Regions from separate parts of the Aeribacillus sp. FSL K6-8210 genome, predicted to be linked through region 4. Evidence: predicted binding sites of a transcription regulator. Region 4 holds the regulator's gene; each other region holds the start of a gene.

What was found. Region 4 encodes LexA, which represses DNA repair genes until DNA is damaged. Its sites were predicted from a motif close to CGAACATATGTTCG; they were not measured.
Positions count from the first base shown of each region.
Region 1: NSQ41_RS15070 (DNA repair exonuclease) is a predicted target of LexA. The motif match lies at 1,854-1,867, and genes of this name have one in related genera.
Region 2: NSQ41_RS12455 (UV damage repair protein UvrX) is a predicted target of LexA. The motif match lies at 5,819-5,832, and genes of this name have one in related genera.
Region 3: recA (recombinase RecA) is a predicted target of LexA. The motif match lies at 5,272-5,285, and genes of this name have one in related genera.

Region 1 covers NZ_CP150172.1:3,102,967-3,111,208, reverse strand. Annotated here, with positions in the region: gene NSQ41_RS15080 (coproporphyrinogen III oxidase) at 1-749, shown strand, start outside; gene NSQ41_RS15075 (YhzD family protein) at 1,529-1,714, opposite strand; gene NSQ41_RS15070 (DNA repair exonuclease) at 1,893-3,131, shown strand; gene NSQ41_RS15065 (AAA family ATPase) at 3,145-6,123, shown strand; gene yhaM (3'-5' exoribonuclease YhaM) at 6,204-7,148, shown strand; gene NSQ41_RS15055 (sporulation YhaL family protein) at 7,219-7,413, shown strand; gene NSQ41_RS15050 (peptidylprolyl isomerase) at 7,686-8,242, opposite strand, start outside.
Region 2 covers NZ_CP150172.1:2,578,975-2,587,216, forward strand. Annotated here, with positions in the region: gene NSQ41_RS12425 (DUF2552 family protein) at 1-124, opposite strand, end outside; gene NSQ41_RS12430 (iron-sulfur cluster biosynthesis family protein) at 135-458, opposite strand; partial or broken gene NSQ41_RS12435 (class I SAM-dependent methyltransferase) at 668-1,448, opposite strand; gene NSQ41_RS12440 (iron chaperone) at 1,849-2,220, shown strand; one part of gene NSQ41_RS12445 (IS3 family transposase) at 2,677-2,946, shown strand; one part of gene NSQ41_RS12445 (IS3 family transposase) at 2,948-3,823, shown strand; gene NSQ41_RS12450 (YolD-like family protein) at 4,139-4,468, opposite strand; gene NSQ41_RS12455 (UV damage repair protein UvrX) at 4,507-5,763, opposite strand; gene NSQ41_RS12460 (SDR family oxidoreductase) at 6,103-6,897, opposite strand; gene NSQ41_RS12465 (MBL fold metallo-hydrolase) at 6,898-7,866, opposite strand; gene proC (pyrroline-5-carboxylate reductase) at 8,192-8,242, shown strand, end outside.
Region 3 covers NZ_CP150172.1:2,237,904-2,246,145, forward strand. Annotated here, with positions in the region: gene NSQ41_RS10650 (transposase) at 236-571, opposite strand; gene NSQ41_RS10655 (transposase) at 571-975, opposite strand; gene NSQ41_RS10660 (DUF4372 domain-containing protein) at 1,060-1,344, opposite strand; gene NSQ41_RS10665 (TIGR00282 family metallophosphoesterase) at 1,471-2,265, opposite strand; gene rny (ribonuclease Y) at 2,348-3,907, opposite strand; gene recA (recombinase RecA) at 4,156-5,166, opposite strand; gene NSQ41_RS10680 (competence/damage-inducible protein A) at 5,333-6,586, opposite strand; gene pgsA (CDP-diacylglycerol--glycerol-3-phosphate 3-phosphatidyltransferase) at 6,611-7,189, opposite strand; gene NSQ41_RS10690 (RodZ domain-containing protein) at 7,244-8,131, opposite strand; gene NSQ41_RS10695 (YmfK family protein) at 8,147-8,242, opposite strand, start outside.
Region 4 covers NZ_CP150172.1:2,039,436-2,047,677, reverse strand. Annotated here, with positions in the region: gene NSQ41_RS09845 (aldo/keto reductase) at 299-1,231, shown strand; gene NSQ41_RS09840 (TIGR00730 family Rossman fold protein) at 1,329-1,910, shown strand; gene NSQ41_RS09835 (lysophospholipid acyltransferase family protein) at 1,994-2,578, opposite strand; gene gdhA (NADP-specific glutamate dehydrogenase) at 3,311-4,690, opposite strand; gene lexA (transcriptional repressor LexA) at 5,020-5,643, opposite strand; gene NSQ41_RS09820 (LysM peptidoglycan-binding domain-containing protein) at 5,803-6,117, shown strand; gene NSQ41_RS09815 (recombinase family protein) at 6,136-6,786, shown strand; gene NSQ41_RS09810 (DUF896 domain-containing protein) at 6,862-7,092, shown strand; gene tkt (transketolase) at 7,164-8,242, shown strand, end outside.

The DNA of each region.
Region 1 (8,242 bases), 1.1 Mb from region 4:
AAGAAATGTATACATCTTTTCCAAATGTTGATCGCATTCGGGAAATCACAGTAGAAGCCGGCAGGCCGGATACAATTACAAGAGAGAAGCTGAATGTTTTAAAAAAATGGAACATAGACAGAATCAGCATTAATCCTCAATCATATATACAGGAAACATTGAAAGCAATCGGAAGACATCATACAGTTGAGGAGACGATTGAAAAATTTCATTTAGCTAGGGAAATGGGCATCAACAACATCAACATGGATTTAATTATTGGACTGCCGGGGGAAGGGTTAAAAGAATTTGAGTTCACCCTTGAGGAGACAGCCAAATTGATGCCTGAATCATTGACTGTCCACACGCTTTCCTTTAAGCGGGCATCGGAAATGACAAAAAACAAAGAAAAATATAAAGTAGCTGAACGAAGCGAAGTAGAAAAAATGATGAATAAAGCGGTTGAATGGACAAAGGCCAATCATTATGAGCCTTATTATTTGTACCGTCAAAAAAATATTTTAGGAAATTTAGAAAATGTCGGATATTCCCGGAAGGGTTATGAGAGTATATACAATATAATCATCATGGAAGAAATGCAAACGATTATCGGATTAGGCTGCGGGGCATCAAGCAAATTGATCGACCCGGTTTCCCGGGAAATCACTCATTTCGCCAATCCGAAAGATCCGAAATCGTATAACGATGGCTTTAAACATTATACAAATGAAAAAATCAAATTGCTAAACGCTCTTTATGGCGAAAATTGATAATTTTACGCTCCACAACGTATCGGGTCGTGTTGAAAGGAGGGCCCGATAGAAAACAGGAGCTTGGGAACGTCGAAAATGGAGAACGATTCCCGTATTTCCCTAAAAACACTTTAGAACAAATTTTAATAGATGAGATCGCGAGACTTAATCATAAAAGCGATTGCGCCATTAATCTGCAACAAACGTAGCCGGCAGACTTCAGACAAAACATACAAAAGCAAGTAGAGAAATACGAGCTCTTTCTCTACTTGCTTTTATTTTTAGGACTTCTTGGACAGCCTCTGATAAATCTGTTTCATCATGTTAGCCATAATGATTTTTTAAATTAATGGGATGATATTGAAGGGGGCTCTGTGAACAAAATGGGAGATAATAAGATGTTCATCATAATTGGAATAGTCGGTCTTTTAGCTATTACTTTTTCAAATTTAGTTCTTAAACATGATGTCGTCGCGACCATTATTAGCATTGTTGTGATCGGGATTTTAGTAAGCTCCAGAACCAAAATCATCCTAATTTTTGGGAGGCAGTTTTGGAAAGAAAAATGCCCCCCACAAAATGCAGGGGACTAGGAAAAAACTGATTTTAGATGCCCACTACAATTTTTCCACACGGGTAAATGGCTAAAAAGCGTCATATCCATTTAGATATTTTAAATTAGCCTCATAAAATTTTGGGAGCAGGATGAATATCGCGAGCGGCTTATGCCGCGCAGTATTTTTGTTGTGAAAGACTTCCCCTGTCATTCTTTTGTGGACTGTCAATCCTGTTAAGTTTTAGCGATGAAATAAAACAAGCCGGCCAGAAGAAGTAACTAAGCGATGCGCGGTATTTAAACATTGATGCTCCTTCAATATTTCTGAACCGATTTCTTTTGCCTCTTGTTCTGAATTTGCTTCAAACTTTTCATTTAAAAGCAGTTCTCCTTTGTTTGTAAACGCAGTTAAAAAATATGTCGGCATTTCAAACATCCTCCTTTTTTAAAAAATATATTTCTTTTTCCTGAAAAAAAATCCTTTCAGCTTTTTTTAAAATTTTTTGGCAGGGGGCCCGGGTACCGGGATGTATTTTTTCACATTAAAATGATATAATATGGAAAAGCAAACGTACGTTCCGGAAACAAGTGGAAAGAGGGAGACTATGACTCGCCGCATAACATTTATACATACGGCAGATTTGCATTTAGATAGTCCGTTCACAGGGCTTGAGCATTTGCCGGAAAGCATCTTTAAAAGAATTCAAGAAAGTACTTTTACGGCATTTGAACGTGTAATTGAACTGGCGGCAAAAGAAAAAGTCGATTTTATACTGATCGCAGGAGATTTGTATGATGACGAAGATCGCAGTTTGAAAGCCCAGTTGAGATTAAAGAAACAGTTTGAACGGCTCAATGAAGAAGGCATCCAAGTTTTTATTATTTTTGGAAATCATGATCATACAGGAGGTAATTGGGTTCATATTCAATGGCCTGAAAACGTTCATATTTTTTCCGATCGTGATGTAGAATGTATACCGTTTGTCCGCGACGGAAAGGTTTTAGCCAACATTTACGGCTACAGCTATCCGACTCGTTCGGTTACAGAAAATATTGTCTATAAATTTCAAAAAAGAAACGAAGCGCCGCTTCATATCGGTCTTCTTCACGGCACCGCGTCAGGGACGGAAGGACATGAGCCGTATTGTCCTTTTACGATTCAAAATTTATTGGAAAAAGATTTTGATTATTGGGCTTTAGGACATATACATAAACGGCAAATTTTACATCATTCCGACCCTCCGATTATTTATCCGGGAAATATCCAAGGCCGCCATAAAAAAGAAACGGGAGAAAAGGGAGTGTATCTTGTAGAATTAGCAGAAGGCGGGAAAAGCTCGTACCGATTTGTGCCGGTATTTGACATACTTTGGAATGAAATCAAGCTCTCTGTAAATGAAATAGCTGCTGTTGGCGAGCTATATGATCATATTCGAGCGGTAAAGGAACAGCAGAGACGAAATGGCTCGGCTCTTTTGACAATTATGCTAGATGGAGCTTCATCATTGTTTTGGGATCTTATGGATCAGGATCATTTGGATGAGCTTGCGCAAATATTGAATGAAGAGGAAGAAGGAAAGAACGAATTCGTTTGGATTGTTTCCATTCAGCATCAAATCGTGCCGAGCGACGACTTTTTCTCCTCCTCTTACATTTCGAAAGATTTTGAACAAATTTTGGATCATTTTCATCAATTTGACGAAGCGATGGAGCCTTTATATAAAAATCGTTTATTTCGGCGTTTCTTTCAATCTTTCACAGAAAATGAAAAAGAAGAATTGATAAAAGAAGCGAAAACAATGATTTATTATGAGCTGTTTAAGCAAGAATGGAAGCGGTCGTAAAAAAGGTGATAAGATGAAAATAAAAGAACTGCATATTTATGGCTACGGAAAATTTGCAGATAAAAAAATTTCATTTTCGGATCATGGCATACAAGTCATTTACGGTTTAAATGAAGCCGGAAAATCGACGCTGATGTCTTTTATCCATAGCATGCTGTTCGGATTTCCCGTTAAACAGCATCCGGATAAACGGTTCGAACCGAAAGCGGGCGGAAAATACGGCGGGGCATTAATCATTGAATGTGAAAATTTCGGAACAGTAAAAGTGGAGCGCGTAAAAGGGAGAGCCGCAGCGGGGGATGTAACTCTTTATTTCCAGGATGGACGGACAGGAGGGGATAAAGAGCTGGCTGAAATTTTAAAAGGAACCGACAGACCAACATATCAAGCGATTTTTTCCTTTGATTTATTCGGGCTGCAAAAAGTGTATGAGCTGAATCGTGAGAAGCTGGGAAAATATTTATTTTTAACAAGTGTATTCGGATCTGATCAGTTATATCGTTTAGAGGAGAAACTGCAGAGAGAGCAGGAGGATTTGTATAAACCGAACGGACGAAAACCGTTGCTGAACAGATCGTTAAATGAACTGAAGGAGGACTTTGCAGAACTGCAACATGCAAAAGAACAGCAGCGCGCTTACAATTTTTTGATCAAAGAAAGGGACAGCTTAGAGAAGCAGCTGAAGGACTGCCAGAACGAGAAGGTGATGCTGAAAACAGAACGGAAAAAAGTGGAAAAACAAATAGCAGTTCTTCCCCTTTTGGAAAGACGGAAAGAATGCTTGCAGCTGCTAAAAGATTTTCCTGACGGCATTCAATTCCCGGAGGACGGGTTTGTTCGGCTGGAAAAGCTTTCGGCAAGAAGAGACGAAGTTTTAGAACAGCTGGGAAGGGTGCAGGAAAAAGAAAAGGGGATCGAGGATTCCTTATCAGCCTTGAAGATCGACGGCCGTCCAGCTGACGAGACAATATTTGAGGAATTAAAAAGTCAATTTCCCCTCATCCAAAAACAATTAGAAGAACAAAAACTTTTCATTGTTCAACAACAAATGCTGGAAGGACAGATTCATGAGGAGCTCATCTATATTTTCGGCCATCAAGATGAAAATGCTATAAAAAAAATCGACACATCTGTTCGCATGAAGGAAAAAATAAAGGATGCTGCGAAGAAATATGAACAATTATTTCAAAGAAAAAAGCTTCTCGATGAACAATATGAGCGTGCCCAATATTCGCTGGAAGAATGTGAGCGCCGCATAAAAGAATACGAATCTTTTCTGCTTGATCCATCTGAAAGGGAAAGATTAATAGAGGAGCAGTCAGCCATAGAACAAGAAATGGCGCAAACGGCCGACAAACATTATTTAAAAGAGCAGATTGCCCAGTTAAAAGCAAAAATCAATGAAAGAGAAAAAAAGAATCGGGAAAAATTAAAAAAATGGAAAATTCTCACTGTATCTTTGCTATCTGTTTTTGCGTTTGCCATTGTTCTTTCGTTTGTTTATAAGAATTGGCTGTTTTTAACAGCGTTTCTTCCATTCATCATTGTTTTCTTTTTCTTCCGTCCACAGGATGATGAGCTGTTAAAGCATTTACAAAATGAGCATGAACAGCTTGTGAAAAAACTTGATAAACAAAATGATTCCCGAATCTTGGAAAGAACGTCGCGTTTGAAGCATATTAAGGAAATATTATGGAAGGATCAGCAAGTCCGCCAAAAAATTGAGATCGAGAAGATGAATTATAAAGGTAAAGAACAAGCTTATGAACGGATTCTTTCGTTATATGACGAATGGGAACATGAAAAGTATCAATTGCAACATTTAATTTTCCCGTTTTATGAACATTTTCATCTTCCGAAAGAAGCCGAAGGATCACAATTGCTTGAGCAGTTTGAACGCATCGCAAGCTGTCAAAAGCTGATAAGAGAAAAAAGAATGTTAGAGGAAAAAGTTCGTTTGTATGAAGAAAACTTAAATCAGTTTAGAAAAAAGTTTGATCCTTTGTGTGAATATTATAACATTCGTGCCGACTCAATTGAGAAACGCTATTCAGAACTGAGAAGAATAATGGAAGAAAATATAAAGAAACGATCGCAAAAAGAGGCATTGATGAAGCAGCTAAAAGAGGTTCAAGAGGAAAAAACAAAATTTCGTTTGACCTTTCAAAGCATTGAAAGAGAATTAGAGAAGCTGTTTCAGTCAGTCGGAGCAGCAAGCGAGGAAGAATATAGAAAAATAGGAATGCTCAAAAAAGAGAGAGAAAAAATCGAAACCGAATTAAACTGGATTGAAGGGCAGCTGCGAACGAAAGGATTATTGACATCAAGCGATATGAACGATTATCAAAATGAGAGGGCTTTGAAAGAGCGAGAAACATTTCTTGAGGAAAAAGAAGAAGAACTCGAAAAAATGGAGGATTCTATCCGGAAGAAATTAGCGGAAACAGAAATAGAGATTAGAAAAATAGAACTATCAGGTCTATATTCTGAGTTGAAATATTCGTTTGAAATGAAGCGTTCTGTAGCAAAAAAGCTTGCGAAAAAATGGGCGGCAATGGCAGTGGCAAGAGAGATGCTGAAACATACGACGAATTATGTTCGAAATGAAAAAATGCCGAAGTTGTTGCATAAAATGGAATATTTTTTCCGAATAGCAACGTCTGGGGAATACGAAAACATTTATCTGGCGGAGGGTTCGCCTTCTTTCTCAGTGAAAAGGAAAGACGGGCTTGTTTTTACGGCTGAAGAACTGAGTCAAGGAACAGCTGAACAACTGTACACGGCGATCCGGTTTGCGCTGGCAGAAAGCATGCAAAAGAGAATTCATCTTCCATTAATGATCGATGACAGCTTTGTGAATTTTGACCATTTGCGCATAAAAAATATTGTGAGTATTATGAGACAGCTGTCGGATCATCATCAAATGCTGCTGTTTACTTGCCATCAGCATATATTATCTTACTTTCAAGACGAAGAAATCATTTACTTATAAAATATATTTGTTAGACCGTCGCACATTTGGTTCGTATGCTATACTATAAGTTACGAGGCGGAAAGTGGAAGGAGAATACGATGGCTAAAGGAATTATTCATTACAATGTTGGGGAGCAGGTAGATCTTTTTTTGCTGATAAAATCAGTAACAAAAGGTATTGCAAGCAATGGAAAACCTTTTTTAACGTTAATTTTGCAAGACCGTTCCGGGGAAATTGAAGCAAAACTATGGGATGTGAGCAAAGAAGATGAAGAAAATTATCTGCCTCAACAGATTGTTAAAATATTTGGCGATATCCATCATTACAGGGGAAGAAATCAACTGAAAATCCGCAACATCCGATTGGCAGAGCCGCATGAAAATTTAAATGTACAGGATTTTGTAGAAAGAGCGCCATTATCTCAAGAAGAAATGGTTGAAAAAATTACGAAGTACATATTTGAAATGAAAAATCCAAACATTCAACGGATAACAAGATTCTTGATGAACAAGCATCAAAGCGCTTTTCTCTTATATCCGGCGGCGACGAAAAACCATCATGAATATGTATCAGGCCTTGCCTATCATGTTGTTTCCATGCTTGATCTTGCCAAAGCGATTGCTGACTTTTATCCGAGTTTAGACAAGGATTTATTATATGCCGGGGTCATACTTCATGATCTTGGCAAAGTAATTGAGCTGTCGGGCCCCATTTCCACTTCTTATACAGTTGAAGGGAATTTGCTTGGGCATATTTCCATCATGGTAAACGAAATTGGGGAAGCAGCGAAGGAACTTGGGATTTCCGGCGAAGAGGTCGTCATTTTGCAGCATATGGTATTGAGCCATCACGGGAAACCGGAATGGGGAAGTCCGAAAATGCCGATGGTTAAGGAAGCGGAAATTCTCCATCATATTGATAATATCGATGCAAAAATGAACATGCTGGACCGGGCGCTTGAACGAGTCAAGCCGGGAGAATTTACGGAACGGATTTTCGCTCTGGACAATCGCTCATTCTATAAACCGTCATTTCATCGATAGAGAATCATAATATAGAGCCCCTTGCATAAAATGAAATAAAAAAAGCTTGTCTATGCAAGGAGGAGATGGAATGACGTTTCTGCCGTGGTGGGTATATTTATGTATTGTTGGAATTATTTTTAGTGCATATATGGCATATAAAACAGCTAAAAAAGACAAAGAAATAGAAGAAATTTTTATTGAGCGGGAAGGAAATGTATATATCGAAAGAATGAAAAAAGAAAAAGAAAAGCGAGCGAAAGAAAAGATGACATCTGCAAATTAGAAACTAAATTGTGTCAGCTTTTCTACTATGCTTTCAATTTCCTCTATCCGACCAGCGGGAGCGCGACGATTTTCGGAAAAACATCATCAAACAGTCAAAAGACATCAGACAAAACGTGAGCTGCTTTAATCCGGATAAAAAGATCCATTGTCAACCCGGCAAAGCTGGTGCAGGTTGATAAAAAAACATTTATATACGCTCACATGTTTTGAATGCTAAAAAGGGGGGACGAAGCTTTGCTTTTAGTCCCCCTTTCTTCTATATGCCATATGTTAATTTTGGGTTTCAAACAAATCTTTTAGATCTTTGTCGTTTACTTTTACATCTGCGTTTTTAATTGCTTTGTCAATAGCTTCCTGCATCAATGACGGATCAGATATTTTCTGTTTTTTGACATCTTCTTTCAGGCTGTCTTTCATTTCTTCGAATGGTTTTACCGTCTGAGTGATTTTAATAATGTGGTAACCGTATTCTGTTTTAACAGGATCGCTGATTTCTCCTTCTTTTAATTTAAATGCCACATTTTCAAATTCTTTCACCATCTGGCCTTTGCCAAACCATCCAAGATCTCCGCCGTTGGAGGCAGATCCGTCGATCGAATATTCTTTTGCCAAATCCTCAAATTTTTCGCCTTTATCAAGTTTTTCTTTTACTTCTTTCGCTGTTTTTTCATCTTCCACTAAAATGTGGCTGGCGCGTACTTTTCCTTTCAATGAATCATAATATTCTTTTAAATCTTTATCTGTAATTTTAATATTCGCTTCTGTTGCCTTCTTGCGTAGCAAGTCGACCTTCACGATTTGTCTCAAAACCTTGTCTCCGTATTGCT
Region 2 (8,242 bases), 540 kb from region 4:
TTTTTTCATATCCCATTCCTCCTACAGACCAATGCAGAAGGGTGTACGGATGATTGTCATGGAGAAAGGACACCCATGTTTTATTTAAAGCAATGTTCTTTAAAGAAGCTAGACGTTCCTTCAATTTTGTTCCCTCATTTCACAATGCAGCTCATTCTTGGATTGTAAATTTGCATTGGACTTTTGAGCATGAATATTTGTTTTTGCCCGTGATAATCGATTTGCAATTCATCATCTAAAAAAACAAGCTTTGATCGCTCCACGTACACCGGGACAAAATTTGTATCAATTTTCATATCATCCTCATCAAGATCTTTCACAAGCCAAAGAACAGTAACACCGCTCATGACACAGCCGCAGCCATCTGTATCATATTTCAGCTTTATATAGCGGTTTTCGTTCATTTCCAATATCTCTTTAAGCTTTGCTTTCGCTGCGTTTGTAAACGAAATGTTCATAGGCTAAAATCATCCTTTTTTAATTTTGCCTCCATTCTATCATATTTTAGCTCTCTCCGCTTATTGAAGCAGAATGAACATAACCGATTAACGTTTTTTAAACATTTATAGAGAAATATGGACAAACTATTAGCCGGGTTAGTTGAATAAAGCTGTTGTTTTTATTTGTGAGAAATCAGCGTTATTTTCACAAGCAAATGATGACACGTCTATTTTCTTCCAATCAATATCATTGCATTCCCTAATACTTTTTTGTTCAATAAAAGCTTTGGCAGTTTCATTACTTTAGCGAGTTTGTAGCTTTTCAATTCAGATACACCATGTTTCTTTAAGGAATTTAAGAGTTCTTTTTCATCCCCAAATATTTTTTCATCCATAAACAAATCTAAAAAGACAAATCCACCACCAGGTTTTAACACTCTTAATGCCTCTTTCATTACTTCTGTTTTATTTCTTTCATCTTTAACTTCATGAAATGTTAGACAACTTACAATTATATCGAATTCATCATTTTTAAAAGGCAGTTTTGTGGCACTTGCTTTCAGAAAATTTATTCGATCAGAAACCCCTTCAATTTCAGCGTTTCGTTGGCATTGATCTTTCGAATATTCCCAATCGTCGCCCCAATAATCAATTCCAGTTAATAGGGACTCAGGAAAAGCCTTTGCAAGTTTTATAATCAGTGAACCGCTGCCTTCCTATATCCAGTATTTTTCCTTGCCCATCCCAATTCACCTTGGCAACAATTAAGTCATGTATTTTTGACTGATAATTTCCCCCAAATGCTGCGAATTGGTAATAAGAATAAGAAAGGATAAATGTAATATAAATTAATGGTAACGCTATAATACCTGACAAAACTCGCAGATATAAATTAATAGGTAAGAATGTCAACAAAATGAATAAAAGTGAAAAAAGCAAAAAAATTAGTAGTTTATTCATTCGAATCCAAGTTTGATACCTAGCATTTGTTTTCAAGTTATCAGCCATCCTTAAATCATTAAACTGATTACCGTAGCAATTCGGTCATTGAATTGCTACGGCTCGTGTAGTTGACTAGCGAAAAGATACAGCATAAATTAAACTAATATTCATTTAATTTGGTGCTGTACCCTTTCCTTTCGTTTAAGTAAATTGTTTCACAATATCATGGTTTTATCAATCTTTATTATAATTTGCTTTAAATGATCGAACCTTTTTTAACTCTACATTCGGATGGAAAATTTCAAACTAATTTGCATTTTAAGCCATTTTGACTATTCAGGTTGTAAAATATATAGTGGAAATAGGTGTTGTTTAAGAACTTGTCTGAGCGGTTCTGTGAGGAGTTTTAACGACGAATGGGTTTGAGGAACTTCTCTGAACGATTTTTATTTTAGGAGGAAATAACATGGAAGTTTTTGCAAAATATTTAGCAGGTATCGATAACCCCGACCACCGCGACCGAACAGAGGAAATTTTGGCGTGGGTTGCTAATAAATTTCCAAATTTGAAACCGCAAATCAAGTGGAATACGCCAATGTTTACCGATCACGGCACATTTATCATCGGCTTTTCCACAGCGAAGCATCATTTGAGCGTTTCACCTGAAGAAAAGACAATGATGCATTTTGCCGATGAAATCGCCCAAGCTGGCTACAGCGCTACCAAAGGCTTGTTTCGAATTCCGTGGAATGAGCCGGTAAATTACGAGTTGCTGGAGAAAATGATTGAATTTAATATTCAGGATAAAGCAGACTGTTCAACTTTTTGGCGGAAATAGAATAGGATAGCCCTTAGAAAGCCTGTGAGGGCTTCTGAGAGGCTTTAAGAAGTTGATAGCTACAAAAACGCTTTTTCTTCATGCCCCAACACTCTTGTTGTGGACGCCCTGACACAGCTAATGTCAAAGTTTGGGGTGCGTCCTTTTTTAATAAGTGTAAATTATTACAGGAGCTAAGAAAATAATTCTCTTACTTATTCCAGAAAATGACCCTATAGTGGCAGAGTGAAACTTAATTGTTTTTTGTTAACCGTGAATGTCACTTATTCACTAACGGGTGCTTTTTTAGTGAAAGAAAAATTAATTGATTTTAAGATTGAGATCATGTTTTAGTTATTCCATTATAGGACGCCGATGGTAGAGTAGCAAAAAGCCCAATTTCTCAAATTTTTAGAAATTTATAATGCTCCCATAAGGTGAGACACATGAGCGTGATAAATAAGTTATAATGATACCATGAAAAAAAGAAACCGATATACCGCAGAATTTAAAGCTAAGGTGGTTCTTGAGGTGTTGCGTGAAGAGCAAACCGTCAATGAAATAGCCGCCAAATATGAATTAAGCCCAGTCATGGTCAGTCGTTGGAAAGCAGAATTTCTAGAACGATCCTCGATGGTCTTTGAAAAAGGCTCAAGCGAAGTGGATAAAATCCGTAAAGAATATGAGGCCAAACAAGAAAATTTAGAGAAATTGGTAGGTCAGTTAACGGTTGAAGTTGACTGGCTGAAAAAAAAATCTGGGCTCAAATAAGTCTGTTGACGAACGAAAGGCTATGGTCGAATTCAATCACCCATCGATCAGCATCAAGCGTCAGGCACAGTTATTAGGTATTCATCGTACTAGCGTGTATCGCCAATCAAAGGGGCAAACAGAAAGCTCAGAAAACATCATGCTCATGCACGAAATGGATATGCTTTATACAGTTCATCCCTACTTTGGCTACAGGCGCATGACTGCGAAACTTCGTGAGAAAGGATTTGATGTGAATCGTAAACGCGTACGCCGTCTCATGCGCCTTATGGGTATACAAGCTATTTACCCAAAACCCAACCTTAGTAAGAGGCTACATGCCAAGTACTGCCGACCTTACCTGCTCCGTGGATTGGAGATCACCCATCCGAACCATGTGTGGGGAGTGGATATCACCTACCTTCGTATGGGACGGGGCTTTATGTATCTGTTTACCATCATCGACTGGTTCAGCCGCAAAGTGATCGATTACGAGTTATCTAGTACGCTGGAGAAAGGATTTGTCATCAACTGTCTTAAACGGGCATTGCGTCATGGTAAGCCGGCCATCATCAATAGTGACCAGGGCAGCCATTTTACAAACGCTGACTATCTCGGGCTGTTGAAAGAGTATGGCATCCAGGTATCAATGGATGGCAAAGGACGAGCAACAGACAATAGTCGTACGGAACGATTCTTTAGAGCTTTAAAGTATGAATGTATCTATCTCAATGAATTCGAGAATCCTAAAGAGTTGCGAAAAGGCATTCGACTCTATGTTACGTTCTATAATACAGACCGACCTCACCAATCTTTGGACTATTTGACGCCAGCAACAGTGTACAAGCAACCTAAGATGGTTCAAGCATCCTAACCATCGAACGTGATGAGAGGCTTTATATGGAGAGACGGGCATGATAGGCTGTTTTAGCCATGCGATGTTATCTGTCCATCGCTCCAGCGCAAAAAATCGTGCCCGTAGAGGCTCCATGTCAAGCCTTTATCGCACACGTACCACATTCATAGCGAAAGGAGAGAATGGATAACTTAAATATTATCAATTTGTGTCTTGACAAAGGGGTGCATTACAATTGGGCTGTTAATTATCGTCATTTTCTAAGCGTTGTAAATCTGCATTTTCCTGACCTTACGCTACCCCTATTAAGTTTGTATTTCTAATGCTGTTTTCTTAGTATTGCTCAATTTCAATAATATCTCCTAATTTTAAAACATGTTTTTTAGTCAAGTAATCAACAATTCGTAATTCTCTTTTTAGCTGATCGATATAATGAATATTGCCGACAAGCTTCTTTATTTCACCTTTTTGATAATAGGTGAATTGTAGAGTAATGTTCTCTTCCATAGCCTCACAGATAACTTCATTAAATTCTTCATATTTTTGTTCATCTAAAACCGGTTTTTCGACTTTATCTAAACTTTCATTGTATTTCCTTAGTAATTTCACATGCTCGGGCAGCATCATAGCTGTCCATTTTATGCTTCCACGATCCTGAATCATTGTTTATCCCATCCTTTGCTTTCTTTTCTTCATATTCGTTACGCATAATGCCCGCCGATCAGCTTGTTGCGGTGAAGACTCGTTCCTGCCTTCGTATACGAAACAGCGCGCAGCAGTGCATTGGAGCCGTGCTTGTTCCGAATCGCATCCATTACATATCCTAAACGATGCTCTTTTATGCGGTTCGGCCTAAACAAATCAAGCTGCATGCCGCTGTCTTTTTCCACGTTGGAAAGAGAGATGGAAATTTTTCTGACTGTCTTCCCCTCATAAAAACGATCAAACAGCAAAAGGCAGGCTCGATAAAGATCCATCGTAATATTTGTTGAGACATCCATCGTTTTTGAACGGTAAAATCCTCCCCCGCCTTCCTTTTGGCTGTAGCCGATTCCAAGGCTGATTGTTCTCCCCGCCATCCGGTGTTCCCTCGCTCTTTTTGCCACTTCCTCGCACATTTCTAAGATGACGCATTTCACCTCTTCGGGGTCCGGATAGTCGCGAAGCAATATTTGATTTTTTCCAAAACTGATTTGCCCCAGCATAATCGGAGAGCCTATGTCGGAAAGATCTATTCCCCATGCGTGGTAATAAAGCTGATTCCCCATGACGCCGAACTTCTTTTCAAGGAGCTCTAACGGATAATTTGCGAGCTGACCGACTGTAAAAATTCCCATTCGATTTAACGTTTTTTCAAGTCTTGCCCCAATCCCCCACATCTTACGCAACGGCTTGATGCTCCACAGCTTCGTTTTGACATCATCATACGTCCATTCCGCTATACCTTTCTTTTTCGCCTCCAAATCTAGACAAAGCTTCGCCATCAATATGTTTGGACCGATCCCAACCGCGCATGGGAGAGAAAATTCATTTCGTAAATCTTCCACAATTTTTTCGGCCAGACTATGCGCATCCCCCCAAAGTCTTTCTGTTCCATCCGCAGTAATAAAACATTCATCTACGCTGTAAACATGGATGTTTTCTTTCGGAACATAGCGGTTCAGCAGCCGAGTAATTTCAGCAGAAATCCGTAAATACGTCGCCATTTTCGGAGTGATGAGGCGGATGCGGGGGTCGTTTGGAATTTGAAATAAGCGGGATCCGGTTTGAATTCCGAAATCTTCCTTCAGTTTTGGTGAAGCGGCCAATACAATGCTTCCTGTCCGCTCTTTGTCCCCAACGATAGCAATGTGGGCTGTTAAAGGATCAAGCCCAAGTATGACCGCCGCACAGCTCGCATAAAAGCTTTTCATATCGATGCATAATATATGCCGGTTTGGAAACGATTCATAATTCATTCCATCATCCCCTCATGAGAATGTATGTTCGGTTTTATTTTATTTTTATTGTATGGGAATATACGTTCGATTTCAATGGGAATTTGCGCCATTTTTCGCGGTACAAAAGAAGCATAACAACGAAGTACGGCATCGAAAAACAGATATTAAGCTTGGAAAGCTTATTCAAAATACAGCCGCGTTTTTTAGAAGATTTAAGTTGGAGACAAATCGGTGAAAGAGCTGAATTTTTTGTCAAAATAAAAAGACGCTTGACGCGCCTTTTCAGAAGTGAGAGCGGAGATTTTAGCGAAAAGTCCGCCTTCAGCTTTCTGTTCATTTCCTGCATCATGCTCCCGGTCATTTTTGCCGAAACAAATTTCCGGCAACTTTTTCAAATAGGGAGGGCATAAGACGATAAACAAGCCCGCCAAGCTCCATCCAAACAGGCATATTAATTTCCCGTTTATTTGTCAGCATCACGCTCACGATTTTTTGTGCAACAGCTTCCGGATTAAGCATCCAGCGTTGGACGTTTTTCACATAATCCCCTGACGTATCGGCAAGATTGAAAAAATCCGTTTCAATTGGACCCGGATTGACAGATGTTACAAAAATCCCGCGGTCCGCCACTTCCATCCGCAAGCTGTTCGTAAAGCCTAAAACAGCATGTTTTGTAGCAGAATAGATGCTTGATTTCGGAGTAGCTATTTTGCCAGCCTGAGAGGCGACATTAATAATATGCCCTTCCCGTTGGGCCAGCATCTTCGGAAGAACCAGCTTTGTCGCAGCAATTAATCCGAACACATTTACTTTAAACATTTGCTGCATCTCTTCGAATGTTGCTTCCTCTGCATTTCGAAAAATACCAAAACCAGCATTATTGACTAAAACATCCACTCGGTCAAAATTCTCTGTGATGTCCGTAAATACTTCGGAAACTGCGTCAAGGTCACTGACATCCAGTTCGTAATATGTACAAGAAATAGAGTGAGAGGCTTGAAGCTCATCCGAAAGTTTCTTGAGACGATCCTTCCTCCTAGCCAGCAAAACTAAATGTCCACCGCTTTCTGCAACGATCCTTGCGATTTTTTCCCCGATCCCGCTCGATGCCCCCGTAATAACTACCAATCGATCTTTAAGCCGCGAATTCATTTATTTGTCACCTCTTCGTTGCGCGGAAAAAAGTAAAACGCCATTTTCTATTCTTTTGTTAATTTTTCCATATTGTTCTAAATAATCAAGCTGAGCAACAGTTTCTGATATAGCAAATAAAAGCTCTTGTTGATAAGCAGACGGAAAAAGAAGCTTGCAAAGAGCAAACACCGTCATTTCCTGTTTTTCTAAATGCTTTAATACGGTGAGCGCGCGTTCATGCTGTTTGTCTAAACGGTTCCGAATCAACAGGTGAGGATCGAAAAATTCATCTTTATGACCCGGAAAGACAACAGAAATCGGAATATGCAAAAGCTTTTTCAAAGATTCATTATATTGCAGCTGAGGTTTTGGACGCTCTTTTCCTTCATACGGCATTTCAAGAACAGGATTGGAGGAAATGGTTTTCAGCAAATGATCGCCGCCGATCATTCGGCAGTCTTCCTCATTGTACAAAACGATATGGCTTTGGGCATGTCCAGGAGTCTCAATGACTGTAAACCCAGGCATCCCGTCTATTTCATCTCCTTCTTGAATGGAGGAGGTCAGCGGATGATTGCGTGGATATAAGGAAAGATCAAGATGATCTAAGTGTGACTTAAACGACTCTGGGACGGCAAACTGCTTCAACAATTCTAAAAAAAATTCCTTTTGCCGATCAAAAAAACGCACATCATGAGAAAGCCAAGGAGCAAGCAAACGATGGCCCAAAACACGAAGATCGCCATCAAAAAAATCGAGCAAACCGATATGGTCAGGATGATGGTGGGTAAGAATGACTTGCTCAATATCCTCAGGCACAAGCCCTATTTCCTTCAGCTTATGTTCAAAAACTCTCCACGCTTCCTCCGTTTTCATCCCTGCATCCACTAATGTCAATGCGTCCCCTTTTACAACATACACGTTCACATCTTTAATCGGATAAGGTATAGGGATCGTTATTTTATAAATTGCATCTTTGCTGAACATTTTTGCAAACCGCCTTTAATTTTTTAATATAACTTATTTTACACATGATAAATCAATTTGTCATTTTATTCAAATAATTCATAAGTATACTTGACAAGCCGTAGGAACTGATAAAAAATTAATTCTACAACGCTTTTAGAATTTAAGGCAGGGAAACATTTCATCATACAAGCCTATCCAAAGCATGCGCTTCTGTTGCTTAACAGATGAATAGTAAAACGTTTTCTCGCTACCTTTCCAACTGAATCTCTTCTCTTTTAAACTAAGTTTATAGGGAAGAAGTTCAAAAGAAACATATAAAACAATCAGGAAGGAGTCTCTTTTTATGTACAAGTTTGGATTTATCGGAGCCGGATCTATGGCGGAAGCTATTATA
Region 3 (8,242 bases), 200 kb from region 4:
TACTATATTCCCTAAAGTTTAGCAGTATTCCTGCTTATTTTTAATTTTTTTTATTTAATTTCAGTAGCGTTGCATAAAAAATAAAAACATTTTATGCAGAATTTTCTGAATAAAATATTTTATGATAAACGAAAAACAAGGCAGTAACCAACTAAAGGTGATCACTATCCATTTGGTAATAAATGTATTTGTTTTATTGTTACATGGCTACTGCGCTTCGCCGACTTTTTTCAACTCATTCCCGTTGAATTCGTTCCACCCACACGGTACTTGGTTTCCAAAGAAAAACGCGAAGCCAACGATAAATCTGAGTGAGAGAATGTTTCGATTTCATTTCAAGTTGAATAAGAATGAGTAAACAGTAAGAAATCAGAGCTAAGTAAACCTGATTTTCTACAGCTTCTGGACTCGTTCCATAAAGATGTTTGAGTGTTAAACGTTGCTTAATCCACTTAAAAAATAGTTCAATGGCCCATCGAGAACGATAGATATCACCAAGTTCTTCTGGATTTAGGTCGAATCGGTTCGTAATGATTCGAATTCGATTCCCGTCCGAATCGAATGTTTCGATTAATCGAAAGACATTTCCCTTCGTTTTTGTGGTGTCCCAATGACCACCATCGAATCAGATAAAATAGAGGAATTGGATGGGACAGAGAATGATTCAAGAAATCGAACATAGGCATTCTTTTTCAGACGGGAGGCGAAAAAGAGGCCTTTATCACAGTAATAATCGAACTTTTCGTAGTCTACATAACCACGATCAAACACGTACATGGCATCTGTTTCGTCGATCAGTTGTTCCATTTGTGTTCGATCATTGTTCCCTGCTGGGGTCATGACCATTTTTTCCGGATAAACCGTATCTTCATTGACAAACACCAGTCGTAAATGAACCTTAATTCCCGACTTCGTTTTGCGAAACGTAGCCCATTGATATTTTTTCAGATTCAGTGAAATGGTCGTAGAATCCACGATTTTTAAGCCACTCACCTGACTGGAGGAATTCGTGGACATCTGGCGGATTTGATTCACTAAATCCAGAAAAATTTCTGCGGGTCATTCGGGTTTTACTTGGCGATGTTTTCGAGAAAGTTGTGAAGCACTAATAGATGTCAATCCTAATTCTCGCTGAAAATCATCCAGTAACGCATCATCGGCGATGGCGCGCAGTCCTTCTCGTTGTTGAAGTTGAGCATGCAAAAACAAAAGTAAATACGCTTTTGTGGTTAATTTTTTCGTATATTTATCTTGTTTCATCTCTTCAATTCTTTGTGTAAATTTAACAGAATTGAGAGGAGTGACCCATTTACCAAATGAAGAAAATAGTGTATCCTTGTCCATAGGCTTCATCCTTTATATTGGATTTGGACAGGGACCACCTGTACCATCCATTATAAAGGATTTTTTTATGGACTTTTTTCAATTCGGAATTTTCGAATTAAATTAATGCAACGCTAGTGATTTAATTTATTCAAAATAAACGTGATCATCATTGATTAATATTCGTTTGATCGATTTCGCTTTGCCGGTTCCTTCCTCAATTTCCACTAATACGGCATTCAATTGTCCTCTGCCTTCATTGATTTCAAACCGAACAGGGAGATTCGTTAAAAATTTTTTTAATACTGCTTCCCTGTCAACTCCTAAAATACCGTCATATGGTCCTGTCATCCCGGCATCGGTAATAAATGCCGTTCCTTTATCTAAAATTCTTTCATCGGCAGTTTGAACGTGTGTATGAGTGCCAACCACTGCGGAAACTTTCCCATCCAAATACCAGCCCATCGCTTGTTTTTCGCTCGTTGCTTCCGCATGAAAATCAACAAAAATATATGGAGTTCTTTTCTTCGCTTCTTGAATCAATTCATCCGCTTTCCGAAAAGGGCAATCGATTGCCGGCAAAAATGTTCTTCCCTGGAGGTTTATGACTGCAAGCTCTTTTCCATCCGCTTCCACGTACACGATTCCTTTTCCTGGTGTGCCTTCAGGAAAGTTAGCCGGTCGAACCAACGCTTTTGCTTCATCGATAAATTCAAAAATTTCTTTTTTATCCCAAGTATGGTTGCCCATTGTCACTGCCTGAACTCCCAATGAAAGAAGCTTCTGGTAAATTTTCATAGTTATTCCTTTGCCATGTGCAGAATTTTCACCATTGACAATTGTTACTTCAGGATTATATTTTTTCTTCAGCTTCGGCAAATATTGTTCAACCATTTCTCTCCCTTTTGCTCCTACCACATCGCCTACAAATAAAACTTTCATGATGAATTCCTTTCTAAATGTTTATTATATAGTTTTGCATAAATTGAAAAAAAAATAAAGCGGCACATTTTCATGTACCACTTTATTTGGCATATTCAACCGCACGAGTTTCCCTAATGACGGTCACTTTAATATGTCCAGGGTAGTCAAGCTCTTCTTCGATCCGCTTGCGAATATCTCTTGCTAATCGATGAGCTTCTAAATCATCTATTGCATCCGGTTTTACCATGATGCGAACTTCGCGGCCTGCTTGAATGGCGTACGATTTTTCCACACCTTCAAACGACTCGGAAATTTCCTCCAATTTTTCAAGCCTGCGAATATAATTTTCAAGCGTTTCACTGCGAGCACCCGGCCGTGCTGCCGATAAAGCATCAGCCGCTGCAACTAAAACCGCAATTACCGATGTCGGTTCTTCATCCCCATGATGGGAAGCAATGCTGTTGATGACAACAGGGTGTTCTTTATACTTCGTTGCCAGCTCCACGCCGATTTCAACATGGCTTCCTTCTACTTCGTGGTCAATGGCTTTTCCGATGTCGTGCAGAAGCCCTGCACGTCTTGCAAGGATTTGATCCTCACCTAATTCGGCAGCCATCAATCCGGTTAAAAAGGCAACCTCTATTGAATGCTTCAGCACGTTCTGGCCATAGCTCGTTCGAAATTTCAATCTGCCTAAAATTTTGATCAAATCCGGATGAAGACCGTGAACGCCTACTTCAAATGTCGTTTGTTCTCCGATTTCCCTAATATGCTCGTCCACTTCCCGCCGCGATTTTTCCACCATTTCTTCAATTCGCGCTGGATGAATGCGCCCGTCTTGAACAAGCTTGTCAAGCGCAATTCTTGCTGTTTCACGGCGAATCGGATCAAATCCTGATAAAATAACCGCTTCCGGTGTATCGTCGATGATGAGGTCGATCCCTGTCAACGTTTCAAGAGTGCGGATATTTCTTCCTTCTCTGCCGATAATTCTGCCTTTCATTTCGTCATTTGGCAAATTCACAACAGAAACGGTCGTTTCAGCCACATGATCTGCTGCACAGCGCTGTATAGCAAGGGAAAGAATTGCCTTTGCTTTTTTGTCTGCTTCTTCTTTCGCCTTTGTTTCTGCTTCTTTCACCATTACAGCAATATCATGAGAAAGTTCCTTTTCCACTCGTTCAAGGATGATTTGTTTCGCCTCTTCACGCGATAAACCCGAAATGCGTTCAAGCTCTATTTGTCCTTCTTGCACCATCTTTTCCACTTTGCTTTCCATCTCTTCAATATGCTGTTGTCTTTCATTTAGAGAATCTTCTTTTTTATCTAGCATCGCCTCACGCTTATCTAATGATTCATCTTTTCGATCGAGATTCTCCTCTTTTTGCATTAAACGGTTTTCTTGTTTTTGAAGTTCATTTCTTCTTTCGCGAATTTCTTTTTCTACTTCCAAACGAAGCTTATGAATTTCATCCTTTGCTTCCAGAAGCGCTTCTTTTTTCGTTGCTTCAGCTTCACGCTTAGCATCTTCAAGAATTTGTTCCGCGGCGTTTTTTGCACCCGCTATTTTCGCTTCAGCAATGGATTTTCGAACAAAATAACCAACAACTGCACCGACGATTAGGCCAAGCAAAATGGAGATGATTTCAATGAGTTCCATTCTTTCACCTCCTCTTGCTATGAACTTGTCACAAAGAAAGTGTCGGCATTACACATTTACTCTCCCGATAACATTTTCCAAAAAAATATGTTAAATATATTGCAAAAATGAAAAAATATACATATCCATTTTAAATGTGGGAATAACCCTTGTCAAGTTTTCATCTTGTCGAACAAAGGATGGGGCTTTTTTTGACCAAAAAAATAAGACCGGCTACTTCGCCAGCCTTACGCTAAGATGTGCGTACATTATTCATCCAAAAGCTCGAACGTTTCCTGCCCCTCTTGCACAGGTTCATTCGTTTCAAGGCCATATGCCTTGCGAATTTCTTGCTGAATGGCATCGCGAATATCCGGATTTTCGCGCAAAAATTGCTTTGCATTTTCTCTTCCTTGTCCTAAACGCTCCTCTTGGTAAGAATACCACGAACCGCTTTTTTGTATAATATCCAATTCCGTTCCCAGGTCGATGATTTCTCCTTCTTTTGAAATCCCTTCCCCGTACATGATATCAACTTCTGCCGTTCTAAAAGGAGGCGCTACTTTGTTTTTGACAACTTTAATTTTCGTTTTGTTTCCTACCATATCATTTCCTTGTTTCAGCTGTTCAGCTCTGCGCACTTCAAGGCGGACAGATGAGTAAAATTTCAGCGCGCGTCCCCCTGGAGTTGTCTCGGGATTTCCGAACATGACGCCCACTTTTTCCCTTATTTGATTAATAAAAATCGCAATGGTTTTCGACTTGCTGATGGCTCCTGAAAGCTTCCGAAGCGCTTGCGACATAAGACGCGCCTGCAATCCGACATGCGCATCGCCCATTTCGCCTTCAATTTCCGCTTTTGGGACGAGTGCTGCGACCGAGTCAATGACAATGATGTCGACTGCACCGCTGCGAACGAGAGCTTCTGCAATCTCAAGAGCCTGCTCGCCGGTATCGGGCTGCGACAAAAGCAGTTCATCAATATTAACACCTAAATTTTGCGCATAGACAGGGTCGAGCGCATGTTCCGCATCGATGAACGCTGCTTGCCCGCCTAGAGCTTGAACTTCAGCAATGGCATGAAGGGCCACTGTCGTTTTACCGGAGCTTTCCGGTCCATATATTTCAATAATCCGACCTCGAGGATATCCGCCGACGCCAAGAGCTGCATCCAATGCCAGCGATCCGCTTGGAACTGTTGAAACTTTTCGCTCAGCTTGTTCTCCAAGCTTCATTATCGAACCTTTTCCGAATTGTTTTTCAATCTGTTTTAACGCCATTTCCAAGGCAGCTTGACGATCATGATTCAATACAATTTCCTCCTTAAAAAATTGATAGCTTCAAAATAAATATACCGTGTTTTTTCCTGTTTGCCAAGAAAAAAGGGAACATTTATTCGTTTTTTAATTTTCATTATATAAAAATTAAAAAACCGGATGAAGACGCTCATAACCGGTTTTCCATTTCCTTTATTACATTCATTACATAGTAGCAGCCATAATTTGCCGTTCTGTGCCTGATCCCTTCCCGAGTACCGGAAAGATGAAGCTCAAAGACTGCTGTCGGCCGATCGTCGAATTGAATGCCGATATAGACAGTTCCAACTTCTTTTCCTTCAGAAGGATCAGGTCCTGCCACTCCCGTAAAGCTGATGCCGATATTGCTGCCGGTCAATTTTTTTATATTTTCCGCCATTTCTTTCGCACATTCAGAGCTAACGGCTCCTTTTGTTTTCAACGTTTCTTCCGACACGCCAAGAACATGCTGCTTCACTTCGTTTGTATAGCAGACAATTCCTCCAAGCACAATATTCGAAGCGCCCGGAAAATGGGTCAGCTGTTCGGAAAAAAGACCGCCCGTCAAACTTTCTGCAGCCGAAATAGTATATTGCTTTTCTTTTAAAAGCTTCATAAGCTGCTCTTGGATCGAAGTTTCACCGTGTCCATAAAAATATCGGCCGACACGGCTTAAAATCTTTTTTTCTGTTTCGTCAATCAGCTTCAGCGCAGTCGACTCATCTTCATGTTTTGCTGTCAGGCGCAATGTTACTTCGCCGTCTTTTGCCAGCGGCGCGATGGTCGGATTTGTTTGCTGATCAATCAGATCCTCTATATCTGTTTCAAGCTGAGATTCACCGATGCCAAAGAAACGAAGCACACGCGAGATGATTTTTTCTTTTAACCCGTAATGATATTGCAAAAACGGCACACCGTAGTTGATAAACATCGGCTTCATTTCTTTCGGAACACCCGGCATGAGCAAATATATAATTCCGTTCGCCTCTAACGCCATTCCTGGCGCCATTCCGTAATGATTTGGTAAAACAGTAGAACCTTCCAAAACTAATGCTTGTTTCCGATTGTTTTCCGACATTGTCCGTTTCGTCCGTTTAAAAAAATCCTCAATGTTTTTCATCGCCGCCTCGTCGATCACGAGGCGTTTATTCAAAATACGTGCAATCGTTTCTTTCGTCAAATCATCTTTTGTCGGGCCGAGCCCGCCGGTAAAAATGATGCAATTCGACCGTTTTTTTGCCGTTTTGATCGCATGCTCTAGCCTCTCAGCATTGTCTCCAACGACCGTATGATAAAAAACATTAACACCTATTTCAGCAAGCTTTTTTGATATAAATTGGGCGTTTGTGTTGGCGATCTGTCCAAGCAACAGTTCTGAACCGACAGCAATAATTTCAGCATTCACATTCATACAATATCCTCCACATGGTTATTTCGAATTGACAAACGCGTGTTTGTTTTTCATGAAATAGTCCCATCCAGATAAAATGGTAAAAAAGAGCGCAACCCACAAAGCAATGTCTGCAAATGGAAACGAAATCCATTCAAAAGGTATATTATGTAAAAGCAAAGCGGAAATAGCCACGATCTGCGTCCATGTTTTTATTTTGCCGAGCATGTTAGCTGCTACGACTTCTCCTTCACCAGCCAGAACTAAACGCAATCCGGTTACGGCAAATTCACGGCTGATGATCAGAATGACAATCCAAGACGGAGCAGCACCTATTTCCACCAATATGATAAGAGCTGAAGAAACGAGCAATTTATCGGCAAGAGGATCTAAAAACTTTCCTAAATTTGTCACAAGTCCAAGCTTGCGTGCATAATATCCATCAATCCAATCGGTCGTCGAAGCTAAAATAAAAATGAGGGCACCAACGACATGATTGACAGGAATAACTACTTCACCGACCGACCAATTTCCCCAGTTAAAATCGCCCAGCATCACAATCATAAATATTGGAATTAGCATAATTCTTGATACAGTGATTCGATTAGGCAAATTCATTTTGTACCTCCACTAGCATAAAGTAAGAAAGAATAAGCCATCTCGTACGATGACTTATTCATTCTTGTTATTTAAAATGATAATATCCTGCCGAACCATTTTATTCGGATCCGTTTCATAAGAAACGGCTTCTCCATTCACTTGAATGGTCGTAAATCGAGCATCGCCTATAACGATTTTTGCTTCTTCTTCCGCTGTTACATCAACCGTTTTCTGCTCATTTTGTCGCATCATTCCTGCAAAAAACGATTTTCCTTTTCCGTTCTTCACTTCTATCCACGAATTCCCATTGGTTGAAATATCGATCACCAATTTGTCCGCATTGGACAATTCATATACGGTTTCTTTCCCTCTTACTTCTTTTACCGTCAATGTTTGCTTCGTTTCATTTTCGGCGTTCTCATCTTTTTTCTCCTCTTGTTCTGTTTCTTCAACCGAACGGTCTTTTTCATCGACAATATTATTTTGCTCTTTTTTCTCAGGCTCCACGCCAGAGGTTTCTATTTTGACGGATTTTGTATCGTCCTCCGTCTGAACGCCTTCATCTGTGCTTCCACGCTGGGAAAGCACCCAAACGATAATCGCCACCAAAATAATAACAGCGATGACGGCAAGCTTCGGTAACAGCTCTAAAAATTTGGAAGCCGGCTTTGGAAGCTCTTTATGCGTTTGAACGCGGGACAATTTCTCAGGTATCTCATCATATGTACTTGGTATTTCATTTTTATACTGTTCAAATAAAACATCCGGATCAAGGTCAACCGCTTCCGCGTATTGTTTAATAAACGCACGCACATAAAAATTCCCCGGCATGATCGAGTAGTTTCCTTCCTCAATGCCGATTAAATAGCGCTTTTGAATTTTAGTTATTTCCTGCAAGTCATCGAGTGAAATGTTTTTTTCCAGCCTAGCTTGTCTCAGATGGTTACCTAACTCGCTCAAAACGCACCCACCTTTCTAAAAATCAAATCCATTATAAATTGAGTGGCCAAACGGCTGATGATTATTTTCTACAACGTCATACGTAATTTCTTCATCAGGGTGATGTCTTAG
Region 4 (8,242 bases):
ATTAAAGGAGCGTCTATAAGCCGGAAAATCGACTTATTAGACAGCCCCCTCTTTATTTTGTTATTGCAGCAGGCTGCAGTTGCTTAAGATATTTTTATGATGCTTTAGACAACCTCAAGAATTTGAACATAATGGAACAAACAATAAACAGTCGAGCAACTGCTGCTTGAAAATGAATAAAAGAATCCTTTCATAATTTCATTTATAAAGCCATAATAATATTTAATAGCTTATTAGTTAAAAAACTGATTTTTCTGATAGAATTTGTTATAATGTAAATGAAAGGAGTTGAAATATTGTGACAAAAAAGACTAGATTAGGCAAGACCGATATATATGTGAACCCAATCGGACTTGGAACAAATGCTGTTGGCGGGCACAACATTTTTCCAAACCTTGACGATGAAACTGGGAAAGAAATCGTTCGTACAGCTTTGGATCATGGAATAAATTTTTTGGATACGGCATTTTATTACGGTCCTGAGCGTTCGGAAGAAATTATCGGTGAAGTCGTCAAGGAGTTTGGCCGTCGTGATGAAGTAGTCATTGCTACTAAAGGTGCTCACAAATTTGTAGACGGAAAAGTTGTTCTTGATAACTCTCCCGATTTCCTTCGCGAGTCGGTCGAGGGCAGCCTGAAACGCTTAAAAACGGATTACATAGATTTATATTACATTCATTTTCCGGACGAAACGACACCGAAGGATGAAGCTGTCGGTGAATTGAAGAAGCTTAAGGATGAAGGGAAAATTCGTGCGATCGGTGTATCGAACTTCTCGCTCGAACAATTAAAGGAAGCGAACAAAGATGGGTATGTCGATGTAATTCAGTCCGAATATAACTTATTTAAACGACAAGCAGAAAAAGATTTGCTTCCTTACACAGCGGAAAATGGAATATCGTTTATACCATATTTTCCACTTGCCTCAGGTCTATTAAGCGGAAAATATTCGAAAGATGCGAAGTTCAATGATTCACGTGCACAAAATCCTTTGTTTCAAGGGGAAGCATTTGCGCGTAATCTCGAAAAAGTCGAGCAATTGCGTCCAATCGCAGAAGCGAAAAATGCTGAAATTGCTCACGTTGTGCTAGCATGGTATTTAACGGTCGATTCCATCGATGCGATCATCCCTGGTGCGAAGAAGCCGGAACAGGTACTTGACAATTTAAAAACGTTAGATGTCCAGTTAACAAAGGAAGAAATAGAGAAAATCAGTCAGATTTTTCAATAATTTTGTAAAAAAGCTGTGATGGAAATATCCCATTCACAGCTTTTAATAGGACTTTCTCATTCGTCAGAACGTTTAGAGAAGAAGCAGGAGTGGTAATATGAGACGTGTTTGTGTTTTTGCAGGATCGAATCCGGGAACAAATCCTAAGTATAAAGAAGCAGCTATCAAACTGGGAGAAGAATTGGTAAAAAACAGGCTTGAGCTCGTATATGGAGGCTCCAGCATTGGTCTGATGGGAGTGATTGCAAACACCGTATTAGAGTTAGGAGGCACCGTATTGGGCGTTATGCCGACGAATTTATTTCAAGGAGAGGTTGTCCACAAGCATCTCACTCAGCTTTATGAAGTCAATGATATGCATGAGCGGAAAGCAAAAATGGGAGAGCTTTCAGATGCGTTCATTGCTCTTCCCGGAGGCTATGGTACTTTTGAGGAAATATTTGAAGCGGTTAGCTGGGGGCAGCTTGGGATTCATGAAAAGCCTGTGGCGTTGTTAAATATCGATGACTATTACACGCCGGTAAAACAGATGATTGAGAATGCGGTAGAGGGAGGCTTCATGCCTGAAACGCATAAACAGTTTATGATTTTTGCAGACAATCCCTCTATATTAATAGATAAACTTCGTGCGTACAAACCGCCTTTGAAGACAAATAAGTGGATCGAACTAGATCGATAAATGAAAATATCAGAACTTTACTTCGCCTTTAGCTTTCTGATCAGTTTGTCTAAAAATGACAAGCTGATCAGAAACGTCAATGTTTAGTCGTTTATGCTTTTTTCAAGAGCTTTCAGCTTATGTTCAAGCTGTTGAAGCGCATCATCAATTTGATTTGCATTTTTCTCTAAATAGATTGGTTCGCCAAATGCAACGACAGCTTTTTTCCCGGCAAAAAAATCTTTTAAACTTTTTGGACCATGATAGGTTGCAGGCAATATGGGAACGCCGGCTTTCATCGCAATTGTAACCGCGCCTCTTTTTAAAGGAACTTCCTCGTCTGTTCTTGTGCCGCTCGGGAAAATTCCAACAACTTTATTTTCTTTTAACAGTTTCAAAGGAATTTTTAGTGCGCTCGGTCCAGGATTTTCACGATTAACTGGAAAAGCATGCATCTTTTTCAAAAACCAACCTATGAGCGTGTTCTGAAACAATTCTTTTTTGGCCATATAATGGACATGAATTGGAAAAAGTGCTGCGGCGAGCAAGACTACATCTACCCAGCTGCGATGAGAGCATGTAACAATAAAACGATGGTCTGCCGGAATATGCTGCTTGCCTTTGACTTCTAGCAAACTAAAAATTTTAATGATCAATATTGCAAGTTTTCCTGCTAAATGATAAATCATTTTGTTCCCCCCCCGAATGACTTCCAGAAATATGTTTGCGTTGCAAAAGATCTGTATTTTCGGTTAGGGCGCATGTCGATTTTGTCTGCGTTCAGTTTAGCATTTTTACGTGATGCATGTAAAGTCGGTAGTACATCGTCAACGAATCGTCTTATCCAAAGTCAGTCAGTGAAAATACCGCCGTTTCATTTGGAGGAAGGGCGGGTCGTATTCGGTGTTTTTTAGATGAACAAGTATTTGTGCTGAAGGTTGTTGGCGCTGGATAAAAGGGGCAACCACATCAATAATAAAATGTTTTAATTGGAAAAATCAATTTTAATAGCAGTTACTTTGTTTCTATAAATTTTATACTTAATGATACAAAATATTGAGAGTAAAGAAGAGAAGAAGCAGAAAAACGAACATCAGCGCAATCTGTCTTTTTTAATTAAAAAGCAAGAGACAATCAGTCCAGGCATCAGCGTAAAAAAATATGTAAGATAATCTGACATAAAACTTCAATTCTCTCATTGAATGGGATACACTGATAGAGAAAAATTTGATCCAATCGTGGAAATAAAGAAGAGTGAATTTGGATCGGTGTGATGTCAATTTCTATTCACTCAAGTTAAGATGGGGTATTATAGTGAGCATGATGAATCGCCAAAGCAGGTTAGGTAAAGCTTTAGCGATTATCATATATGTTTACTCACTATAAAGAATAAATGATGGAAATGACCATTTTTCTATCTTTTAAATGACTCCTTGTTCTACCATTGCATCAGCGACTTTTTTAAATCCTGCAATGTTAGCGCCGACGACAAGATTTCCGGAGCAGCCGTATTCATTTGCAGCGTTGACGCAATTTCGGTAAATGTTCTTCATGATATCACGTAATTTTGCGTCGACATCTTCAAAGCTCCAAGATAATCTTGCGCTGTTTTGAGCCATTTCTAATGCTGAAACAGCAACTCCGCCTGCGTTAGCAGCTTTTGCAGGTCCAAAAAGAATATTGTTTGATAAAAACACGTCGATCGCTTCTAATGTAGACGGCATGTTGGCGCCTTCTCCAACAGCTTTGAGTCCGTTGGAAACAAGGAGTTCAGCTGCTTTTTTATCGATTTCATTTTGAGTAGCGCATGGGAGGGCAATATCGCACGGAATGGACCAAATTCCGGAACAGCCTTCATAATATTCTGCATGAGGATGTTCATTTACATACTCTTTAATTCTTTTTCTTTCAACTTCTTTTAACCTTCTAACCGTTTCAAGATTAATTCCATTTTTATCAAAAATGTAGCCATCAGAGTCGCTGCATGCGACAACTTTTGCACCTAATTGTGTTGCTTTTTCAATCGCATATATGGCAACGTTCCCAGAACCAGAGACAACAACTGTGCTTCCTTTGAAGCTTAATCCATGGTCTTTAAGCATTTCTTCAACAAAATAAACAGTTCCATACCCTGTCGCTTCGGTTCTCGCTAGGCTTCCGCCGTAACCAATGCCTTTTCCGGTTAACACCCCAGCTTCAAATCCGCCGCGTATTCTTTTATATTGGCCAAACAAGTATCCGATCTCTCTTGCGCCAACTCCAATATCACCGGCAGGAACGTCAATATCTGGTCCAATATGTTTGTAAAGCTCTGTCATAAAGCTTTGTGTAAATCTCATAATTTCCCCATCTGATTTACCTTTCGGATCAAAATCAGATCCGCCTTTTCCTCCGCCGATCGGCTGCCCAGTCAATGAATTTTTGAAGATTTGTTCAAATCCTAAAAATTTAATAATGCTGGCGTTGACGGTCGGGTGAAAGCGCAAGCCTCCTTTATATGGCCCAATTGCACTATTATATTGCACTCTAAATCCGCGGTTTACACGCACTTTTCCTTCGTCATCCACCCATGGAACGCGAAAAATGATCAATCTTTCCGGCTCAACAATTCTTTCAAGTATTCCGTGTTTTATATATGTAGGATGTTGAGCAAATACAGGCACAAGCGAGTCAAATATTTCTTTTACAGCTTGAAGAAACTCAGGCTCATTCGGATTTTTTTCTTGCACGGATTGAAATACTTCATTGACATATTGCTTTGCATTTTCCAGTTCACTTTGTTTCATAAGTAATTGATTCATAGCACCTCTCCTATACCTAAAATTTAAGCAGTTAGAAGAATTCAAACAATTCAGTAAATCATCCCGGCACTGACTAAGGAAGCGAAATCTACAATAAAAAATTCTACAACAAAATAAATCAAAAAACAATGACTGTTGAGAATTGTTGCATAATAGCTTTGCATGCAGGCGCGGAGAAGGCGCCTGAAATTTGTTTCATTGAATCTAGCTTGTCTGCATACATATTGATTAGAAAACATTTTTAAAAATTTAACATCGCTAAGAGAGGGAATTTTGAAAATTTTATAAAAAGAAAAAGGATGCCTCACCTGTTTTGAGACATCGAATATTCAGTGTATGGAACGGTATAGCCCGATCACTTTTCCGAGTATTGTCACATTTTTTAAAATAATCGGTTCCATTGTTGGGTTTTCCGGCTGAAGCCGTATAAAGTCTTTTTCTTTGAAAAACCTTTTTACGGTCGCTTCATTGTCGTCTGTGAGCGCGACAACGATGTCGCCGTTATTGGCTGTTTGCTGCTGTCTGACAATAACTAAATCTCCGTCCAGAATGCCTGCTTCGATCATGCTTTCTCCGACTACTTCAAGCATGAAAAGTTGATCATCACCTGATGCAATATGATTCGGAAGCGGAAAATATTCTTCGATGTTTTCAACGGCAGTGATCGGAATACCAGCCGTCACTTTTCCGATGACCGGCACGTTGATCACATTGTTTGTTAGAAGGTGGCTGCCATCATCGTCCAAAATTTCAATGGCTCTCGGCTTTGTGGGGTCTCTTCTAATCAGTCCTTTGCTCTCAAGCTTTGCTAAATGCCCGTGAACAGTTGAACTGGAGGCAAGACCGACCGCTTCGCCGATTTCTCTTACAGAGGGAGGGTATCCTTTCTTTTTTACTTCCTCCTTAATGAAGTTCAAAATATCTTGTTGTCTCTTAGATAATTTTGTTGACATGTCAAGCACCTCAGTCATATCAATTTGTGTCGATTATAGCATGATTTTTCCAAAAAAGCAAACGTAAGTTCGAATATTTGCTTGACAGAAACATGTGTTCCCTTTTATACTTAAAAACAAAAAACCGAACAAATATTCTGTTTCAGGGGGCGGTTCTAAATGGATAAATTATCATGGTCTTACATCGTTTCTTTTTTCCTTGTCATCATGGCGGCAGTTTTGGCGATTTCGTATACTGGAGAAAGGGAAGAGCTCGATCATTATTTGGAGGTTCAAGTGAAGGAAGGGGACAGTTTGTGGAAAATCGCTGATGAATATAAAGAATATGACAATATGTCTCATTCAGAGTTTGTTAAATGGGTTCAGGAGCGAAACAATCTCCAAAGCCTTGTTGTAAAACCGGGGGAAACAATCGTCATTCCGATTGAAAAAAATAAATACTACAATGCTGAATATTTGGCAAACAAAGAATAACCGCAAGGAGCATTTAACATGAGAGCAGTCGTTTATGCAAGAGTCAGCACTGAAAAAGATGAGCAGGAAACATCTTTGAAAAGACAGAAGGACGAGCTGTTAAAGCTCGCAGCTGAAAACGGTATGGAAGTTGTTGAAGTGATAGAAGAAAAAGCGAGCGGGTATGATGTTGATCGTGAAGGGGTTTTTCAACTGCTGGAATTGATTGAGGAGAAAGAAATTGAAGCGGTATTAATACAGGATGAAACAAGAATTGGCAGAGGGAATGCCAAAATCGCCATTGTCCATTCCATTTTGAAACAAGGTGTGAAAATTTTCACCGCTGCCCATCGCGGGGAGATGGAACTGTCTGAATCAGACACGATGGTGCTTGAAATCATAGGAATTGTCGAAGAATATCAACGAAAAATTCATAATTTGAAAATAAAGCGGGGAATGTTGAGAGCTATACAAAATGGGTACAGGCCTGAAAAAAATTTAAAGAATAGAAATTCTTCCTATAAAAGAGAGCGAAAAGAAGTTCCGATCGAGGAGATTGACCGATTGCGGAAAAACGGCCTGACATTTTCAGAAATAGCGGCAACATTAAGAGGATTCGGCTATGACGTTTCAAAAGCTACTGTCCATCGCAGATATCAACAATTTTTGTCAGAAAAAGGAGAATCATAGCAATAATTGTTGTCATTAGTGGTCGCATTTAGTATGATAAAAGAGCGCGGCAAAAATATACAAGGGGTTCAGCTTATGATTTCAAAAGAAAAACTTAACCGTATTAATGAACTATCTAAAAAGTCTAAGTCAGAAGGATTGACGCAAGAGGAAAAGCTTGAGCAGCAGCAATTAAGGCAGGAATATTTAGAGTCGTTTCGTCGGGATTTTCAAAACACCTTAAAAAATGTTACAGTGATTGATCCGAAAGGTAATGATGTTACACCGGAAAAATTGAAAAAATTTAAAAATAAAAGGCTGCATTAACGGATGGGTGTTGCCTTATTGCAACAATAAAGATAAGATTATAAACTGAAAATACAGATGAGAGGATGATAATGGTGACTCATTCCATTCAAGATTTATCCATCATGACGATTCGAACATTATCCATTGACGCGATTGAAAAGGCGAATTCCGGACATCCTGGAATGCCAATGGGCGCCGCACCAATGGCTTATGCGCTGTGGACGAAATTTATGAACATTAACCCTGAAAACCCTAATTGGTTTAATCGAGATCGCTTTGTTTTATCTGCCGGACATGGGTCGATGCTGCTTTACAGCTTGCTTCATTTATCGGGTTATGATCTTTCCATGGATGATATTAAGTCGTTTCGTCAATGGGGAAGCAAAACACCTGGACATCCTGAATACGGACATACACCTGGCGTTGACGCAACAACTGGACCATTAGGCCAAGGAATAGCAATGGCCGTTGGAATGGCGATGGCAGAACGTCATTTAGCAGCTACATACAATAAAGAAGGATACAATATTGTTGATCATTACACATACGTCATTTGCGGTGACGGTGACTTAATGGAAGGGATTTCCTCTGAAGCAGCTTCCTTAGCTGGTCACTTGAAGCTTGGACGATTAATTGTTCTTTATGATTCGAATGATATTTCCCTAGATGGGGATTTAAATAAATCATTCTCAGAAAATGTAGAAGAGCGCTTTAAATCTATGGGCTGGCAAGTGCTGCGCGTTGAGGACGGCAACAACATTGAAGAGATTTCGAAAGCAATTGAAGAAGCCAAATTGGATGAACAACGACCGACATTAATTGAAGTAAAAACAACAATCGGATATGGTTCGCCGAATAAAGCAGGCACTTCTTCCGTTCATGGTTCGCCGTTAGGTCCAGAAGAGGCAAAATTGACAAAAGAAGCCTATGCATGGACATTTGAAGAAGATTTCTATGTTCCAGCAGAAGTTTATGAGCATTTTGAGAAAAATGTAAAAGAACGTGGAAAGCAGAAAGAAATTGAATGGAATAATTTGTTTGAAAAGTATGAGAAAGAATATCCTGAACTTGCAAAAGAGTTAAAGGCAGCAATCAATGGTGAATTGCCAGAAAATTGGGATCAATCTTTACCTTTTTATGAAGAAGGAAAAAGCGTTGCAACCCGTTC